Regions from separate parts of the Virgibacillus ainsalahensis genome, predicted to be linked through region 2. Evidence: a T-box and tRNA genes for the amino acid it is inferred to sense, from the RefSeq annotation. Region 2 holds a T-box; the other holds one or more tRNA genes.

Region 1 (6,314 bases), 390 kb from region 2:
CTAAATACTCCCTAGTGACCGATAGTGAACCAGTACCGTGAGGGAAAGGTGAAAAGCACCCCGGGAGGGGAGTGAAAGAGAACCTGAAACCGTGCGCTTACAAGTAGTCGAAGCCCGTTAATGGGTGACGGCGTACCTTTTGTAGAATGGACCGGCGAGTTACGATCGTATGCAAGGTTAAGTGGAAGACACGGAGCCGCAGCGAAAGCGAGTCTGAACAGGGCGAATGCAGTATGCGGTCGTAGACCCGAAACCGTGTGATCTACCCATGTCCAGGGTGAAGGTCAGGTAACACTGACTGGAGGCCCGAACCCACGTATGTTGAAAAATGCGGGGATGAGGTGTGGGTAGGGGTGAAATGCCAATCGAACACGGAGATAGCTGGTTCTCTCCGAAATAGCTTTAGGGCTAGCCTCAAGGAGATAGAGTACTGGAGGTAGAGCACTGATTGGACGAGGGGCCCTCACCGGGTTACCGAATTCAGTCAAACTCCGAATGCCAGCTACTTTACCTTGGGAGTCAGACTATGGGTGATAAGGTTCATAGTCGAGAGGGAAACAGCCCAGACCGCCAGCTAAGGTCCCAAAGTATACGTTAAGTGGAAAAGGATGTGGAGTTGCCCAGACAACCAGGATGTTGGCTTAGAAGCAGCCATCATTTAAAGAGTGCGTAATAGCTCACTGGTCGAGTGACTCTGCGCCGAAAATGTACCGGGGCTAAACGTATCACCGAAGCTGCGGATTGTTCTTTGAACAATGGTAGGAGAGCGTTCCAGGTGCCGTGAAGTCAGACCGTGAGGACTGGTGGAGCGCCTGGAAGTGAGAATGCCGGTATGAGTAGCGAAAAAAGAGTGAGAATCTCTTTCACCGAATGCCTAAGGTTTCCTGAGGAAGGCTCGTCCTCTCAGGGTTAGTCGGGACCTAAGCCGAGGCCGAAAGGCGTAGGCGATGGACAACAGGCAGATATTCCTGTACCACCTCATGATTGTTTGAACGATGGGGGGACGCAGTAGGATAAGGAATGCGCACCGATGGATGTGTGCGCCCAAGCAGTGAGAAAGTTGGATAGGCAAATCCGTCCAACAATTTCAAGCTGTGATGGGGAGGGAAATTTAGTACCGAAGTTCCTGATTTCACACTGCCAAGAAAAGCCTCTAGTTAGATCATAGGTGCCCGTACCGCAAACCGACACAGGTAGGCGAGGAGAGAATCCTAAGGTGAGCGGGAGAACTCTCGTTAAGGAACTCGGCAAAATGACCCCGTAACTTCGGGAGAAGGGGTGCTCACTTGTGAGTGAGCCGCAGTGAATAGGCCCAAGCGACTGTTTAGCAAAAACACAGGTCTCTGCGAAGCCGAAAGGCGAAGTATAGGGGCTGACACCTGCCCGGTGCTGGAAGGTTAAGGGGAAGCGTTAGCACTTACGTGCGAAGCGTAGAACCGAAGCCCCAGTAAACGGCGGCCGTAACTATAACGGTCCTAAGGTAGCGAAATTCCTTGTCGGGTAAGTTCCGACCCGCACGAAAGGTGCAACGACTTGGGCACTGTCTCAACGAGAGACCCGGTGAAATTATACGATGTGTGAAGATGCACATTACCCGCGACAGGACGGAAAGACCCCGTGGAGCTTTACTGTAGCCTGATATTGAATGTTTGTGCAGCTTGTACAGGATAGGTGGGAGCCTGAGAAGCGTGAGCGCTAGCTTACGTGGAGGCACCCGTGGGATACCACCCTGGCTGTATGAACTTTCTAACCCAGGACCGTGAACCGGTTCGGAGACAGTTTCAGGCGGGCAGTTTGACTGGGGCGGTCGCCTCCCAAAAGGTAACGGAGGCGCCCAAAGGTTCCCTCAGAATGGTTGGAAATCATTCGCAGAGTGCAAAGGCAGAAGGGAGCTTGACTGCGAGACCTACAAGTCGAGCAGGGACGAAAGTCGGGCTTAGTGATCCGGTGGTTCCGCATGGAAGGGCCATCGCTCAACGGATAAAAGCTACCCCGGGGATAACAGGCTTATCTCCCCCAAGAGTTCACATCGACGGGGAGGTTTGGCACCTCGATGTCGGCTCATCGCATCCTGGGGCTGTAGTCGGTCCCAAGGGTTGGGCTGTTCGCCCATTAAAGCGGTACGCGAGCTGGGTTCAGAACGTCGTGAGACAGTTCGGTCCCTATCCGTCGTGGGCGTTGGAAGTTTGAGAGGAGCTGTCCTTAGTACGAGAGGACCGGGATGGACACACCGCTGGTGTACCAGTTGTTCCGCCAGGAGCATGGCTGGGTAGCTACGTGTGGCAAGGATAAGTGCTGAAAGCATCTAAGCATGAAGCCCCCCTCAAGATGAGACTTCCCATCACTTCGAGTGAGTAAGATCCCTCAGAGACGATGAGGTTGATAGGTTCGAGGTGGAAGCATGGTGACATGTGCAGCTGACGAATACTAATCGATCGAGGACTTAACTAACTTCTTTACGATGTCCGTTGTTTTAACTCTTATTTAGTTTTTAGGGTATAAATCAAAAAAACCCTTGCATTTTTATTTAAAAATGCATATAATATATCTTGTCCTTGTTTTGAGGAATGTCTGGTAGCAAGAGCGGAGAGGTCACACCTGTTCCCATGCCGAACACAGAAGTTAAGCTCTCCAGCGCCGATGGTAGTTGGGACGTTGTCCCTGCAAGAGTAGGACGCCGCCAGGCATATATATTAATTTTAGAATGACAAGCATATATTGGAGGATTAGCTCAGCTGGGAGAGCACCTGCCTTACAAGCAGGGGGTCGCAGGTTCGAGCCCTGCATCCTCCACCATTGCCGGCCTAGCTCAATTGGTAGAGCAACTGACTTGTAATCAGTAGGTTGGGGGTTCAAGTCCTCTGGCCGGCACCATTTCTTAATTTAATAATATTTAAATGGTGCATTTTAGTACGAGCCATTAGCTCAGTCGGTAGAGCATCTGACTTTTAATCAGAGGGTCGGAGGTTCGAATCCTCCATGGCTCACCATTTGCGGGTGTGGCGGAATTGGCAGACGCGCTAGACTTAGGATCTAGTGTCTTCGGACGTGGGGGTTCAAGTCCCTTCACCCGCACCATTTATTTTCAATGCCAGGCGGAAGTAGTTCAGTGGTAGAACACCACCTTGCCAAGGTGGGGGTCGCGGGTTCGAATCCCGTCTTCCGCTCCAAGCCACGCCGGGGTGGCGGAATTGGCAGACGCACAGGACTTAAAATCCTGCGGTAGGTTTCTACCGTGCCGGTTCGAGTCCGGCCCTCGGCACCATTCGCGCCCGTAGCTCAATTGGATAGAGCGCTTGACTACGGATCAAGAGGTTAGGGGTTCGACTCCTCTCGGGCGCGCCATTTTACGGGAAGTAGCTCAGCTTGGTAGAGCACATGGTTTGGGACCATGGGGTCGCAGGTTCGAATCCTGTCTTCCCGACCATTTAGTTAAGGGGCCTTAGCTCAGCTGGGAGAGCGCCTGCCTTGCACGCAGGAGGTCAGCGGTTCGATCCCGCTAGGCTCCACCAATATTTTTTCGCTCTTTGAAAACTGAACAAAACAACCAGTATGTCAAGAAGAACATAACCTGTTTTTCTTTAAATAAATCAGAAGTTAACGCTTCTGAGAAAAGCTAAGTATATAAGATTGATTGGTGTTAATCTTATTTCAAACTTTTTTGGAGAGTTTGATCTTGGCTCAGGACGAACGCTGGCGGCGTGCCTAATACATGCAAGTCGAGCGCGGGAAGCAAGCAATCACCCTTCGGGGTGTGCGCTTGTGGAACGAGCGGCGGACGGGTGAGTAACACGTGGGCAACCTACCTGTAAGACTGGGATAACTCGCGGAAACGCGAGCTAATACCGGATAATACTTTTGCTCTCATGAGTGGAAGTTGAAAGGCGGCATTTATGCTGTCATTTACAGATGGGCCCGCGGCGCATTAGCTAGTTGGTGAGATAATGGCTCACCAAGGCGACGATGCGTAGCCGACCTGAGAGGGTGATCGGCCACACTGGGACTGAGACACGGCCCAGACTCCTACGGGAGGCAGCAGTAGGGAATCATCCGCAATGGACGAAAGTCTGACGGTGCAACGCCGCGTGAGTGATGAAGGTTTTCGGATCGTAAAACTCTGTTATTAGGGAAGAACAAGTGCCGTTCAAATAGGGCGGCACCTTGACGGTACCTAACCAGAAAGCCCCGGCTAACTACGTGCCAGCAGCCGCGGTAATACGTAGGGGGCAAGCGTTGTCCGGAATTATTGGGCGTAAAGCGCGCGCAGGCGGTCTTTTAAGTCTGATGTGAAAGCCCACGGCTTAACCGTGGAGGGTCATTGGAAACTGGAGGACTTGAGTACAGAAGAGGAGAGTGGAATTCCACGTGTAGCGGTGAAATGCGTAGAGATGTGGAGGAACACCAGTGGCGAAGGCGACTCTCTGGTCTGTAACTGACGCTGAGGTGCGAAAGCGTGGGGAGCGAACAGGATTAGATACCCTGGTAGTCCACGCCGTAAACGATGAGTGCTAGGTGTTAGGGGGTTTCCGCCCCTTAGTGCTGAAGTTAACGCATTAAGCACTCCGCCTGGGGAGTACGGCCGCAAGGCTGAAACTCAAAAGAATTGACGGGGGCCCGCACAAGCGGTGGAGCATGTGGTTTAATTCGAAGCAACGCGAAGAACCTTACCAGGTCTTGACATCCTCTGCTATCGGTAGAGATACCGAGTTCCCTTCGGGGACAGAGTGACAGGTGGTGCATGGTTGTCGTCAGCTCGTGTCGTGAGATGTTGGGTTAAGTCCCGCAACGAGCGCAACCCTTGAGATTAGTTGCCAGCATTTAGTTGGGCACTCTAATCTGACTGCCGGTGACAAACCGGAGGAAGGTGGGGATGACGTCAAATCATCATGCCCCTTATGACCTGGGCTACACACGTGCTACAATGGATGGAACAAAGGGCAGCGAAACCGCAAGGTCAAGCAAATCCCATAAAACCATTCTCAGTTCGGATTGCAGGCTGCAACTCGCCTGCATGAAGCCGGAATCGCTAGTAATCGCGGATCAGCATGCCGCGGTGAATACGTTCCCGGGCCTTGTACACACCGCCCGTCACACCACGAGAGTTGGTAACACCCGAAGTCGGTGAGGTAACCTTTTTGGAGCCAGCCGCCGAAGGTGGGACCAATGATTGGGGTGAAGTCGTAACAAGGTAGCCGTATCGGAAGGTGCGGCTGGATCACCTCCTTTCTAAGGATATATTACGGAAACATACTCGGTTGTTTGGTTCAGTTTTGAGAGAGTGAAAACTCTCTATTTGTACCTTGAAAACTAAATAAGAGTAACAACGACATCAATTTTTTGAAATAAAGCGAAGGCGAATTTAAATTCGTACGCTTATTCACAGTAACGCTAGTTAAGTGAATAAGGGCGCACGGTGGATGCCTTGGCACTAGGAGCCGATGAAGGACGGGACTAACACCGATATGTCTCGGGGAGTTGTAAGTAAACTACGATCCGAGAATTTCCGAATGGGGAAACCCACTGTTCGTAATGGAACAGGACTTGTGTCTGAATACATAGGGCACAGGAGGCAGACCCGGGGAACTGAAACATCTCAGTACCCGGAGGAAGAGAAAGCAAACGCGATTTCCCAAGTAGCGGCGAGCGAAACGGAATCAGCCCAAACCAGAAAGCTTGCTTTCTGGGGTTGTAGGACACTCCATTGGAGTTACAAAGAAATTCCTTAGACGAATGATCTGGAACGATCAGCCATAGCGGGTAAGAGCCCTGTAGTCGAAAAGGAATTTCCTCCGGAGTGGATCCTGAGTACGGCGGAACACGAGGAATTCCGTCGGAATCCGGGAGGACCATCTCCCAAGGCTAAATACTCCCTAGTGACCGATAGTGAACCAGTACCGTGAGGGAAAGGTGAAAAGCACCCCGGGAGGGGAGTGAAAGAGAACCTGAAACCGTGCGCTTACAAGTAGTCGAAGCCCGTTAATGGGTGACGGCGTACCTTTTGTAGAATGGACCGGCGAGTTACGATCGTATGCAAGGTTAAGTGGAAGACACGGAGCCGCAGCGAAAGCGAGTCTGAACAGGGCGAATGCAGTATGCGGTCGTAGACCCGAAACCGTGTGATCTACCCATGTCCAGGGTGAAGGTCAGGTAACACTGACTGGAGGCCCGAACCCACGTATGTTGAAAAATGCGGGGATGAGGTGTGGGTAGGGGTGAAATGCCAATCGAACACGGAGATAGCTGGTTCTCTCCGAAATAGCTTTAGGGCTAGCCTCAAGGAGATAGAGTACTGGAGGTAGAGCACTGATTGGACG
Region 2 (6,314 bases):
GAATGCAGGAGTGAAAAATGCCGGGGCATCGAATACAACAATATTGCTTGGCTGGAAATATGGAATTTTCGTTGCTCTTATTGATATTTTTAAGGGAACTTTAGCACTGTTATTGGTATTATTTATTTTAAATGAAAATGGAATTACTGGTGAGGCGCAACATCTGCTTGTGTATATAACGGCATTATTTGTTATTATAGGACATAATTACCCAATCACGATGAAGTTTAGCGGCGGGAAGGGGACGGCATCACTTGTCGGGACGCTGTTTGTAATTGACTGGAAAATAGCTGTGTTTGGAATTGGTATTTTACTTTTGTTTACAATTACGACAGATTACTTAGTTGTCGGTGTGTTATTTATGTATCTTTCCTTTCTAGTTACCACCGCTTTCTTTTTTGGAATGGAGCCGACAGTGATTGTTATTTTATTATCGATATTGAGTATTTGGAAACACATGGAAAACTACAAACGAATCTATAGAAAAGAAGAGACGAAACTATCAAGTATGTTCCGGAAAACGCCGGAGTAACAGGAGGGCATCATGCTGGATATTATTATATGGATTATCATTATTGCGTTATTTGTCGCAAGTTTTGCGGGAATCATCTTTCCAATTATTCCTTCTGTGTTTGTCTTATGGGGAGGGTTCCTTCTCTATCATTTCGTATTGAATTCACAGGAACTGAACGCATTTTTCTGGATAGCCATGTCTGTATTCACAGTTATCCTTGTAGTGGCGGATATCATTGCCAACAGTTATTTTGTGAAACGTTTCGGTGGAGGAAAATGGGGAGAACGAGGGGCTGCAGTGGCTGTGATTGTTGGATCATTCATTTATCCACCATTCGGTATCCTGATTGTTCCCTTCATTACGGTTCTGGTCATTGAAATGATTCAAAAGCGAACGGTTAAGGAAGCGTTTCGTGCATCCATTGGCTCATTGATTGGCTTTTTGGGCGGGGCTTTCGCAAAAGTGGTCGTGCAGTTTATTATGATTGTCTGGTTTTTTATTGTACTATTATTTTAGAAATAATTTTCGAAAAGAGGTAGTTCCAGATGAAGCATCCATCAAGACTAATCACAATTGCAGGTTCTGCTGCTGGAGGCAGTGCAGGAATTCAGGCAGATTTGAAAACATTTCAGGAACTGGACGCATATGGGATGAGTGTTGTTACTGCAATCGTAGGAAGACACCCGGAAACAGACAAAAATGTTCATCCACAGACCATCGAAGCAATCGAGGCACAATTTTCCACATTGCTGAAACAGGTTGGAGCAGATGGATTAAAGACAGGAATGCTGTTTTCGAAGGAAGTTATTGAAACGGTTGCGGGATTGATTAAGGAGACCAATATTCCAAATATAGTAGTAGACCCCGTGATGGTGGGGAAACTGGATTCGAAGCTGTTAGAAGATGATGCGATTGATATGTTGATTAACCAGCTAATCCCAATGGCAAAAGTCATTACCCCCAATGTGCCGGAAGCTTCGTTGTTATTGGGTGGCAAAGCTCTAAATAATGTTGACGATTTAAAGCAGGCAGCGATTGACCTTCATACACTGGGTGCGGATTATATTCTGGTAAAAGGCGGCAGACTGGAAGGTCCGGCAGTGGACGTTCTATATGATGGTGAAAGTCTGACAACATTTGAGGCCCCACGGATTGATACTGTGAATACAAGTGGTGCTGGATGTACGTATTCTGCAGCGATTGCAGCACATCTGGCGAAAGAAAAAACGATTGTGGAAGCGGTTCGACTAGCAAAACGTTTTGTAACGACAGCGATTGAACACAGCTTTTCCTATACGGATGCAGTTGGCCCGACCTATCATGCTGCGGAGCGAAAATTTGGCGCGGCTCATAAAATCAACGTGAATACATTCTAAATGGAAACGTTACGAGAACAATAGACTAAGTTGATTGCATCATTGCGAACGAGGAGAGTCATTTAGGGTCTCCTCGTTCTCATTCGCGAAGTATTATCTTCTCCAAACTGTTCATCCAAAAAATAAATAAATAACGTAAAGATCTGGCGTCAGATCGACATTTGATAAGTTGCAAAATGATATAAAGCATTTTAAATTAAAAGCGCTGTGTATAGAAAGGGGATTAACAATGTTCAGATGTGCATGGTGTATGAAGAAGATTGCTGAAGATCAACCATTATACGCAATAAATGTTAAGTTTGCCGAAGGGATTGATTACTCGGAAAAAGAAGGGGAAATTATCCAAATTTATTTAAACTCAAGGCATACCAGTGTCCCAATGATTGTCACAACGTCTGACTCCGAAGCTAAGAAACATGGACAAGACGGCCTATTTGCGATCTGCAGCGGGAAATGTGGTGAAAAAATGAAAACAACTCTTTCAAAAGAAATCGAGACTTTCAAAACTTTTTCAGATGCAGAATAGGAGAAAAGCCTTTCGCTTTGAGGAAAAAGGTATGTAATATTGATATGCCTTGACTTTGCCTTTGTATAGCATTATATTAAGAGATATAAACGAAACGCTGAAAAAGGATTAGTACATTGCAGTGTCTTTCAAAGAGAGGAAATGGCCGGTGTGAATTTCCGAAAGACTGAATTGGAACCTGCCTTTATAGTTCGCCATCGGAAAGGCAATATTTGCTGTAAGATGTGCGCGGTTCATAACCGTTATCAAGTAAAGTGTGCATGGCTTATTTTGTGTCTGCAAACAAGGGTGGTACCACCAAACCTCGGTCCCTTTACGGATGGAGGATTTTTTGTGTTCAAATAATAATTTTTATATAAAGAGGTGTTTTAGCTTGGGTAAGAAAAATAAGCAGTTTGTGGAGAACATTACCGCAATGGAAGATGATTTTGCGCAGTGGTATACAGATGTCGTTAAACAGGCGGAACTGGTTGATTATGGACAAGTCCGCGGAACAATGATTATTAAGCCGTATGGTTTTGCAATTTGGGAAAATATCCGCGAGGAATTAGACCGGAAATTTAAAGAAACAGGTCATTCCAATGTTGCATTCCCCTTATTCATTCCGGAAAGCCTTCTGCAAAAAGAGAAAGATCATGTCGAAGGGTTTGCACCGGAAGTAGCCTGGGTAACACATGGTGGAGACGAAGAATTAGCTGAACGGATAGCAGTCCGACCAACATCAGAAGTACTTTTCTGTGATTATTACTCCAAAAATATTCATTCCTATCGTGATTTGCCAATGCTCTATAACCAATGGACAAATGTTGTACGCTGGGAAAAAACAACACGCCCTTTCTTGCGTTCATCTGAATTTCATTGGCAGGAAGGACATACAGCACATGCGACAGACGAAGATGCAGCAGCAGAAACGGATCGAATGCTTGGTGTCTATGCAGATCTTGTGGAAAACTATTTAGCAATCCCTGTGTTAAAAGGACGCAAAACGGATAAAGAAAAATTCGCAGGTGCGAACTATACATTGACGATTGAGAGTTTAATGCATGATGGAAGAGCACTGCAATCCGGTACGTCCCATCATTTCGGAACAGGATTTGCAGAAGCCTTTGATATCACTTATTTGGATGAAAATGGAGAGAGCCAGTTTGTCCATCAAACATCGTGGGGACTTTCAACACGTATAATGGGCGGCCTAATCATGGTACATGGAGATAATCGGGGATTAGTTGTTCCTCCACGAGTTGCACCGACGCAGGCAATGATTGTTCCAATTGCCCAGCATAAAGAAGGCGTGCTGGATAAGGCATATGATTTACGTGATCAATTAAAAAACTTAATTCGTGTGGATATAGATGGTAGTGACAAAATGCCCGGATGGAAGTTTAATGAATATGAAATGAAAGGCATTCCTGTCCGTATAGAAATGGGACCGAAAGATATTGACAAAGAGCAGGTCGTACTTGTTCGCCGTGATACAGGTGAGAAGGAATTTGTAGCACAAAGCGAGGTTGAGGAACGGGTCCCTGCACTGTTGGAAGAAATTCAACAAAATCTATTTGATCGAGCATTGGCTCATCGTGAAGAGAAAACAACTGTTGCTAAGGACATGGAAGAGTTTAAACAAAACCTCAATCAAAATCAGGGATATATTAAGGCCATGTGGTGTGGGGATACAGGCTGTGAAGAAAAAATCAAGGAAGAAACGTCAGCAACATCACGCTGCATCCCATTTGAACAGGAAAGTGTTGCAGATACATGCGTATGCTGTGGCAAAGAAGCAAAAGAACTGGTTTATTGGGCAAAAGCATATTAATCATAGCTGAAAACGAGCGCGAGAATTGCGCTCGTTTTTTAGCATAAGGATTAGGTAAATGTTGAGGACTGTGGATCCTTAAAGTAGACCAAAGCTTTCAAACTGGAGTGTTTCAAGATTCAATCACTTTTTTTACATCTTTTTCGATACTTCCCGGTTTGGTCTGTGGTGCGTAGCGGTCGATGACTTCTCCTTGTTTGTTGATGAGAAACTTTGTAAAATTCCATTTTATTTGTTTGGAAAGTATCCCTTTCTGTTCATCAGTAAGGTATTTAAAAAGAGGGTGGGCATTATCGCCCTTTACATCAATTTTACTAAACATTGGAAAGGTGACACCGTAATTTTTTTGACAGAAATTCGATATTTCCCCGTCTGTTCCTGGATCTTGTTCATTGAATTGATTGCATGGAAATCCGAGAATTTCAAATCCTTGATCATTGTATTGTTCGTATAGTTTCTGCAAGCCTTCAAATTGTGGTGTAAATCCGCACTCGCTTGCTGTATTAACAATAAGAAGAACGTTTCCTTTGTAATCTTCCAAAGACTTTTCTTCTCCCTGCATGGTTTTAGCAGAAAAATTATAAATACCCATATGAAATGAGCCTCCTTTAATGAAAGGATAGCAAGGCCTCCTATTAATGTCAAAATATTTGGGCGATATTTCCGGCATTACCTTTATCTTTGTAAATCTCACTTTCTAATGTTGCTTCATCGCCCGAAAGTACACAAACATCGCCTCCAGCCTTCGCGTCATCGCCCGAATCAGCACAAACATCACCTGCAGCAATCGTGTCATCAGCCGAATGTGCATGAACATCGCCTCCAGCCTTCGCGTCATCGCCCGAATCAGCACAAACATCACCAGCAGCAATCGCGTCATCGCCCGAATGTGCATGAACATCACCAGCAGCAATCGTGTCATCAGCCGAATGTGCATGAACATCGCCAGCAGCAATCGCGTCATCACCCGAATGTGCATGAACATCGCCTCCAGCCTTCGCGTCATCACCCGAATCAGCACAAACATCGCCAGCAGCAATCGCGTCATCAGCCGAATGTGCGCAAACATCGCCAGCAGCAAACGCGTCATCGCCCGAATGTGCGCAATCATCGCCTCCAGCAATCGTGTCATCACCCTAATCAGCATGAACATCACCTCAGGCATCACGTCGCCTGAATCAGCACAAACATCGCCCTCAGCCTTCGTATCATCACCCGAATCAGCATAAACATCGCCATCAATCCCCCTTAATGAAAATAAAAAGACGACCCGCCAAGGTCGTCTTTTTATTATGCTTCCTGTTTCAATGTTTCTCCAAGATTTTCGAGTCTGCGCTCTACTTCTTCCTGTGATAATCCATGTTCTTTTACATACATGTTTCGTGGACTGACACGGCATTCATGTGTACAACCGCGCATATATTTATGCTCATTTTCTTCTGAGCTGATAATCTGTTTATTACAATCAGGGTTGGCACAATTTACATAGCGTTCACAAAGTTCACCATCAAAATAGTCTACGCCGACTACAACGTGGTCTTTTTGATTGATTGGTACAGAGATACGCTCGTCAAATACATAGCATCTGCCATCCCATAATTCCCCTTGAACTTCAGGATCTTTACCATATGTTACGATTCCCCCATGTAGCTGGGCGACATCTTCAAAGCCTTCTTTAACTAACCAGCCAGAGAATTTTTCACAACGGATACCACCTGTACAGTAGGTTAGAATCTTCTTGCCTTCAATCAGATGTTTGTTTTCCTGCACCCATTGCGGTAACTCGCGGAATGTCTCAATATCCGGACGTATTGCACCACGGAAATGTCCCAGATCGTATTCATAATCATTGCGGGCATCAAGGACAATTGTATCCTCATCCTGCATTGCCTCGAAGAATTCCTTTGGCTCCAGATACTGTCCTGTAGTTTTGTGTGGATTAATATCATCTTCCAGGCGAAGTGTTACTAATTCATTTCTTGGACGTACATGCATTTTCTTGAAAGCATGGCCATCGTGTGCGTCAATTTTAAATGTCATATCAGCAAAGCGTGGATCCTGATGCATTGCTTCCATGTATTTTTC

Evidence for each region. The T-box of region 2 lies ahead of proS (proline--tRNA ligase). A T-box ahead of a tRNA ligase gene usually reads a tRNA of that ligase, here a tRNA-Pro.
Region 1: it encodes a tRNA-Pro, which carries the amino acid that the T-box ahead of proS (proline--tRNA ligase) is inferred to sense. The anticodon was not compared.

What each region holds. Positions count from the first base shown of each region.
Region 1 covers NZ_AP043943.1:3,419,544-3,425,857, reverse strand. The annotation lists rRNA gene ACZ427_RS17010 (23S ribosomal RNA) at 1-2,451, shown strand, start outside; rRNA gene rrf (5S ribosomal RNA) at 2,571-2,686, shown strand; tRNA gene ACZ427_RS17000 (tRNA-Val) at 2,721-2,796, shown strand; tRNA gene ACZ427_RS16995 (tRNA-Thr) at 2,799-2,874, shown strand; tRNA gene ACZ427_RS16990 (tRNA-Lys) at 2,915-2,990, shown strand; tRNA gene ACZ427_RS16985 (tRNA-Leu) at 2,994-3,078, shown strand; tRNA gene ACZ427_RS16980 (tRNA-Gly) at 3,096-3,170, shown strand; tRNA gene ACZ427_RS16975 (tRNA-Leu) at 3,177-3,265, shown strand; tRNA gene ACZ427_RS16970 (tRNA-Arg) at 3,269-3,345, shown strand; tRNA gene ACZ427_RS16965 (tRNA-Pro) at 3,351-3,427, shown strand; tRNA gene ACZ427_RS16960 (tRNA-Ala) at 3,437-3,512, shown strand; rRNA gene ACZ427_RS16955 (16S ribosomal RNA) at 3,659-5,226, shown strand; rRNA gene ACZ427_RS16950 (23S ribosomal RNA) at 5,391-6,314, shown strand, end outside.
Region 2 covers NZ_AP043943.1:3,026,431-3,032,744, reverse strand. The annotation lists gene ACZ427_RS14950 (glycerol-3-phosphate acyltransferase) at 1-532, shown strand, start outside; gene ACZ427_RS14945 (DUF456 domain-containing protein) at 545-1,030, shown strand; gene thiD (bifunctional hydroxymethylpyrimidine kinase/phosphomethylpyrimidine kinase) at 1,060-1,890, shown strand; gene ACZ427_RS14935 (hypothetical protein) at 2,141-2,416, shown strand; T-box leader at 2,505-2,732, shown strand; gene proS (proline--tRNA ligase) at 2,790-4,229, shown strand; gene ACZ427_RS14925 (glutathione peroxidase) at 4,342-4,821, opposite strand; gene ACZ427_RS14920 (hypothetical protein) at 4,927-5,628, opposite strand; gene trhO (oxygen-dependent tRNA uridine(34) hydroxylase TrhO) at 5,520-6,314, opposite strand, start outside.